2 regions of the Embleya sp. NBC_00888 genome follow, and region 1 is predicted to be linked to the other one. Evidence: predicted binding sites of a transcription regulator. Region 1 holds the regulator's gene; the other holds the start of a gene.
What was found. The regulator HspR, encoded in region 1, represses chaperone genes until heat shock. The targets are predictions, from matches to a motif close to TTGAGNNNNNNNNNCTCAA.

Region 1 (3,408 bases):
GTGTCCAGGACCAGGCAGCGCACCTGACCCTGGTCGAAGCTGTAGTACGCGGTCTTGGCGTCGATGTTCTGCTGGGTGAAGCCGTGGCCCTTGGGCAGGCCGGTGGTGTTGAAGTGCTCCTTGATCGTCTCCGCGCGGTCGATCAGCCGCCGGTCCGGGTCGGCGGTGACCTTGCGCTTGGGGCCCGACATCAGTGCGGCGAGCGCGTCCGGCTTGCCGCTCTGCAGTCCGACCGCGAGCGCGACGACGGTCTCCTTCGCGGATATGTCGAGCACCTTCTCGTCGCCGACCGCGACCTTGCTCAGCAATTCGTTGACCGGCAGGTTGCCCTGGACCAGCCCGTCGTGGTTGCCGTACGCGGTGTACCACGGGGTCTTCAGGCCGGTCGCCTCGAACGGACGTCGGCACGCGTCGAGCAGACCTGGCACGGTGGGGAACCCGAACTCGCGCCTGGGCAGGTCGTCCTTCTGCCCGGCCGGCGTGCCGTCCGGGTGCCAGTAGCGGTCGTTGTACGCGACCGCGTCCATCGGACCCTCGTACTTGTTCCGGTCGCCCGAGTCGGGGGTGACCTTCTTGCCGCCGTCGAGCACGTCTATGTACCAACGCAACTCGTTGAACTGGATGTTGTCGGTGTTGTCGCCCGTGCAGATGGTGAACGCCAGGGGTTGGCCCAGCGCCGGGCCCTTGCCGATCCGGTTGAGCGACTGCACCATCGCCTCGGCGATCTGCGCCGTCAGCACCTCCTGCGGGCGGTACGACGACTGGAACGGCAGCAGCTTGGCGAACGGCTGGTCCTTGTCGCTGTGCCGGTCCAGGAAGTCCACCCGCGCGGTCGACTGGGAGTCCTGGATGTGGATGTCCGTCAGTTGGGTGAAGGCCACCAGGGGCCGGCTCTTCGTCTTGTCGCCGGGACCGGCGCCGGGGGCCAACTCGGTGCGCAACAGGTGCGGTTCGCCGGGGCCGGCGACCACCTTGCGATAACCGCCCGGGCCGGGCGGGCCGAGCAGCAGGGTGCGCTCCAGGGTGCTGCCGGCCGCGCCGGCGGCGCCGCCCGAGGTCGGGGCGCCGGACTTGGGCGCGTCGCTCGACTTGTTGACCGGCGACTCCTCGGCGTCGGTGCACGCCGCCGCTCCCAGCAGTGCCGCGCCCGCGGCCGAGTACTTCAGGACGTCCCGACGATTCGGCTTCATGCGGCGACCCTACTGACGCGTATCGAGCGGCATCAAGGATGTGCCGAGCCCGCCCGAACGCCCGCCCCGCACGAAACGGGGGGCCCGACCCACACGAACGAGGCCGCGGCCCACACGGACGAAGGGGCGCGGCCGAAGCCCCGCCCCTCCCGGATCTCGTGCGGCCCGCGCGCCGGTCGTCAGTCGCTGCGCCCGCGCCTGGGCTTCCACACCACGAGCGCGGTGCCCGCCTGCGGCCGGACCGGGACCAGATCGCGTCGGTAGGACGCGTGTACGGCCGCTTCGCGCCGGGCGCTCGCGTCCGTCGCCTCGTGCAGCGCGTGCTCCAACTCGGCCACCCGCACGCTCAGCGCGAGCACCTGGTTCTCCAGCTCCAGGATCCGCTTGATCCCGGCGAGGTTGATGCCGGCCTCCTGGGAGAGCCGCTGCACCTCGCGCAGCTGGACGATGTCGCGGGCGGAGTAGCGCCGCCCGCGACCGGCCGTGCGGTCCGGCGAGACCAAGCCGAGTCGGTCGTACTGGCGCAGCGTCTGCGGATGCAGGCCGGACAGTTGTGCGGCCACCGAGATCACGTAGACCGGAGAGGTCTCGTCGATCTCGTAGCCACGCCGCCCGCCGATGCCGCCGTCGCCGCCCAAGCCGCCCGGTCGCATGTCATGCCCCCTTCGCCGCGTCCAACAGATCGGCTCGGGGATCGTGCGCGACGGTCGCCTCGCGGAACGCCTCCAGCGCCTCACGCGCCTTGTCGTTCAGCTGCTGTGGGACCGTCACCTCGACGGTGACCAGGAGATCGCCCCGAGTGCCGTCCTTGCGTGCCGCACCGCGCCCGCGGACGCGCAGCGTACGGCCGTTGCCCGTGCCCGCGGGAAGCTTGAGCGTGACCGGGATGCCGCCCAGGGTGGGCACGGTGACCTCCGCCCCCAGCACCGCCTCCGGAAAGGTGACCGGCACGGTGACGGTGAGGTTGTCGCCCTTGCGGCCGAATACGGAGTGCGTCTTGACGTGCACCACGACGTACAGGTCGCCGGAGGGGCCGCCGCGCTCGCCGGGAGCGCCCTTGCCCTTGAGCCGGATCCGCTGTCCGTCCTGGACCCCGGCCGGGATCCGGACCTGCATCGTGCGCGAACTCTTGGCCCGACCGCTGCCGTTGCACACGATGCACGGGTCGTCCACCAGCAGCCCGCGGCCCTTGCAGTCGCGGCACGGCTCGGAGAAGCCGAAGCCGCCCTGCGGACGGCTGACGTTGCCCGAACCCGCGCAGGTGGGACACATCCGCGGGGTGGTGCCCGCGGCCGCGCCCGTGCCGTTGCAGTGCCGACACGGCTCGGAGCTGGTCAGCCGGATCGGGACGGTCGCGCCGTCCACCGCGTCCGCGAAGCCGAGGGTGACCTCGGACTCCACGTCCGAGCCGCGTCGGGGCTGCTGCCGTCCGGTCTGCCGACCGCCGCCGAACAGCCCGCCGAAGATGTCGCCGAGGCCGCCGGTGTTGCCCGCGCCGCCCTGCTGACCACCGAAGATGTCGCCGAGGTCGAAGGGGAAGCCGCCGGCGCCGCCCTGCCCGCCGCCGGGGCCGCGGAAGCCGCCCCCGCTGCCGAACAGGGTCCGTGCCTCGTCGTACTCCTTGCGCCGCTTGTCGTCGGCGAGCACGTCGTAGGCTTCCGAGATCTCCTTGAACCGCTCCTCCGCCTTGGTGTCACCCTTGTTCTTGTCCGGGTGGAACTCGACGGCGAGCTTGCGGTAGGCCTTCTTGATCTCGGCGGTGCCGGCGTCCTTGGGGACGCCGAGCACCTTGTAGTAGTCCTTCTCCAGGTAGTCCTTCGTACTCATGCGCCCCTCGCCGATCGGGTCGGGGTGCCCTCGTGCTCCGAGCGCCCGTTTCCGGATCCACTCCACCCGCGCATCGGCGTCCCTCCTCTCCGCTTCTCGTTGTCTGGTTCCCGGTGACGGTTCAGCTTCCGGCCGCTTCGCCCGACTCCTCCGGACCGCCCTCGGCGTCCGCTGTGGGCTCCGCGACCGCCACCCGCGCCGGACGGATGATCCGCTCGCCGACCTGGTAGCCGGGCTGCAGGATCTCCACGCACGTGGGCTCGGTGACATCGGTCGCGTACGAATGCAGCAGCGCCTCGTGCACCGTCGGGTCGAACGGGTCGCCCTTGGAACCGAAGCTCTGCAGCCCCATCTTGGCCACGATCGACTCCAGCGACTCGGCGACCGACTT
Region 2 (3,408 bases), 2.0 Mb from region 1:
GAACGTTGGCCGTGGCCAGGAACACCACGTCGGAGAGGTCGAGTTCGACCTCGAGGTAGTGGTCGCGGAAGGTGTGGTTCTGGGCCGGGTCGAGCACCTCCAGCAGGGCCGCGGTCGGGTCGCCGCGGTAGTCCGAGCCGACCTTGTCGATCTCGTCGAGCAGGACGACGGGGTTCATACTGCCCGCCTCCTTGATCGCCCGGACGATGCGACCGGGCAGGGCGCCGACGTAGGTGCGCCGGTGGCCGCGGACCTCGGCCTCGTCGCGCACGCCGCCGAGCGCGACCCGGACGAACGAGCGACCCATCGCGCGGGCCACCGACTCGCCCAGCGAGGTCTTGCCGACACCGGGCGGACCGACCAGGGCCAGTACCGCGCCGGACCGCCGGCCGCCGACCACGCCCAGCCCGCGCTCCTCGCGGCGCTTGCGCACCGCGAGGTACTCGACGATGCGCTCCTTGACGTCCACCAGGCCGGAGTGGTCCGCGTCCAGGATCGCACGCGCCTCGGCGATGTCGTACGCGTCCTCGCTGCGCTCGTTCCACGGCATTTCCAGCACGGTGTCCAGCCAGGTGCGGATCCAGCCGCCCTCGGGCGACGCGTCGGAGGCGTGCTCCAGCTTGTCGACCTCCTTGAGCGCGGCGGCCAGCACCTTCTCCGGCAGGTTCGCCGCCTCGACCCGGGCGCGGTAGTCCTCCTCCTCGCTGTCCGGGGTGCCGTTGAGCTCGTTGAGCTCCTTGCGCACCGCGGCGAGCTGCTGCTTGAGCAGGAACTCGCGCTGCTGCTTGTCCATGCCCTCCTGGACGTCCTTGCGGATCGTCTCGGCCACATCCAGCTCGGCGAGGTGGTCCCGGGTCCAGCCGACGACCTTGGTCAGCCGCTCCTGGACGTCGACGGTCTGCAGGACCTCGATCTTCTGCTGAAGCGTCAGGTACGGGGCGTAGCCGGAGTTGTCCGCCAGGTCGCTCGGGTCCTCCAGCGCCTGTACGTGGTCGACCACCTGCCACGCGCCGCGCTTGCCCAGCACGGTGGTGACCAGGGCCTTGTACTCGCGGGCCAGCTCGTGGGTGTGCTCGTCCGCCTCGACGTCCGCCACCCGGGTCGCCTCGACCCACAGCGCCGCGCCGGGGCCGGTGGTTCCGGTACCGATCCGCACCCGGCTCTCGCCGCGCACCACCACGACCGACTCACCCCCGGGCAGCCGGCCGACCTGCTCGATCACCCCGAGCGTGCCCACCGCGGGGTATTGCCCGTCGTCACGCGGAACAAGCAGCACCCGCGCCTTGCTCTCACTACGGATGCCGGGTCCGGCGGACCGCCCCGCGGCGGCCCGCGCGGCATCCACGGCGGCACGGGTCTCCGCGTCATCGAGTTCGAGCGGGACCACCATGCCGGGGAGGACGACCACGTCGTCCAGCGGAAGAACCGGCAGGGTCAGGGTCCCGATGGTCTCGCTCATGTCATGCCCCTCAGGTAGCCACAGTCGAAAAAGTTGCGCTGCACTGACTCAAGAAACAAGAGCCCCTCTTTGTTCCCCCACCCTCCCGATCCCTGTTCGCCCACAGCGAAGCCCTTCGACCGGAGGCCGGGAGGCGGGAGGCCGGGGCCGGGGCCGGGAGGCGGGGGTCGGGGGTCGGGAGGTCGGGAGGTCGGGGGTCGGGAGGTCGGGAGGTCGGGGGTCGGGAGGTCGGGGGTCGGGGGTCGGGGGTCGGGGGTCGGGAGGTCGGGAGGTCGGGAGGTCGGGAGGTCGGGAGGTCGGGAGGTCGGGAGGTCGGGAGGTCGGGGGGCGCCGGGCTCGTGACGTCGAGGGCGGGATGACGTTGAGGGCGGGATACCGCCAGACCCGGGGCGGCGGGGGCGGTTGTACTGGGACTCCCCGTTGTCGGGGTCCCCTCCCCCGCCCTGCCGAAAGGGACGTCATGTCCGTCATTGCCGGAGCCGACTCGCACACCGCCGACGCACCCGGATCGCACGCGGCGGAGCCGCGCCGGTACTGGCCGGGCGTGGTGTGTCTGTCGGTCGGGATCTTCGCGATCGTGACGACCGAGATTCTGCCGATCGGGTTGTTGACGCCGATCGGGGACGACTTCGACGTCTCGGACGGCACGGCGGGGTGGTTGATGGTCGTACCGGGCCTGTTGGCGGCGGTCTGCGCGCCGGTGGTGACGGTGTCCACCGGGCGGCTGGATCGGCGCACGATGTTGGTCGCGCTGATCGTGCTGTTGGCGGCGGCGAATTTCCTCGCGGCCATCGCGCCCGCGTTCTGGGTGGTGTTGGTGGCGCGGGCGCTGGTGGGGGTCACCATCGGCGGGTTCTGGTCGATCGGGGCCGGACTGGCGCCTCGGTTGGTGCGCACGGAGCGGGTGGGTACGGCAACCGCCGTGATCTTCGCGGCCGTTCCGGCCGGCTCCGTGTTGGGCCTGCCGGCCGGTACGCAGCTCGGCGAACACATCGGCTGGCGCGCCTCGTTCGTGGTCATGGGCGTGCTCGCGCTGGGCGTGGCGATCGCGCTCGCCGTGCTGTTGCCGCCGCTGCCCGCGCTCGAGGTCACCCGGGCCCGGGTGTTGCGCGCTCTGCTGCGCGGCACCGGCATCCGGATCGGCCTCGCCGCGACCTGCCTGATCGTGATCGCGCACTTCGGCGCCTACACGTACGTGACGCCGTTCCTGGAGCAGGTCACCCGGGTGGACCGGGAGCTGATCGGCGTCTATCTGCTGGCCTTCGGCGTGGCCGGCATCATCGGCAACTTCGTCGCCGGCGTGACGATGGTCCGCGACCTGCGCGCGACATTCGTCACGTGCGCGGCGCTGATCGCCGTCGCCACGCTGCTGTTCCCACTCCTCGGCCGCCGGGACGCGGGCGCGATCGGCCTACTCGTGGTGTGGGGCCTGGCCTACGGCGCCGTCCCGGCCTGCTCGCAGACCTGGTTCGCCCGCTCCGCGCCGCACGCCCAAGAAGCCGCCACGGTCGTGTTCACGTCGTCGTTCCAGCTCACCCTGGCCAGCGGCGCGCTCGCCGGCGGCGCCGTCGTCGACGCCTCCTCCCCCTCGACGGTCATGGTGTGCGCCGGTGCCGTGGCCCTGGCCACGATCGCCGTCCTGACCACCCTCGGCGGCCCGGACGAGGCGTCCCCGACGGCGACGGACTCGAAGCGCGCCTGAACGATTTCCCCTCGGCACCGGCAACCCCCGGGCCGGGTCCGGGTGACGACTCGGGAAGAGAAGTGCGGAGCCGGGCTTGACCTGAAGTCGACTTGAACTTCTAACGTCTTCACCAGGCGCTCGGACGGAACCGATTCCGGGCCCGCACAGGACTCGTTCGCACTTCTCTTCATCTTCTTGGGGGATCCCATGAGCACCGACACGCAGACCACCACCGCCCCGAGCACCTTCCGACTGGCCGTCATCG

Region 2: lon (endopeptidase La) is a predicted target of HspR. The motif match lies at 1,493-1,511, and genes of this name have one in related genera.

What each region holds. Positions count from the first base shown of each region.
Region 1 is NZ_CP108784.1:4,648,542-4,651,949, forward strand. It holds gene OG948_RS19525 (TIGR03767 family metallophosphoesterase) at 1-1,190, opposite strand, end outside; gene OG948_RS19530 (heat shock protein transcriptional repressor HspR) at 1,370-1,843, opposite strand; gene dnaJ (molecular chaperone DnaJ) at 1,845-3,017, opposite strand; gene grpE (nucleotide exchange factor GrpE) at 3,139-3,408, opposite strand, start outside.
Region 2 is NZ_CP108784.1:6,634,428-6,637,835, reverse strand. It holds gene lon (endopeptidase La) at 1-1,459, opposite strand, end outside; gene OG948_RS28300 (MFS transporter) at 1,920-3,161, shown strand; gene OG948_RS28295 (NADPH-dependent FMN reductase) at 3,351-3,408, shown strand, end outside.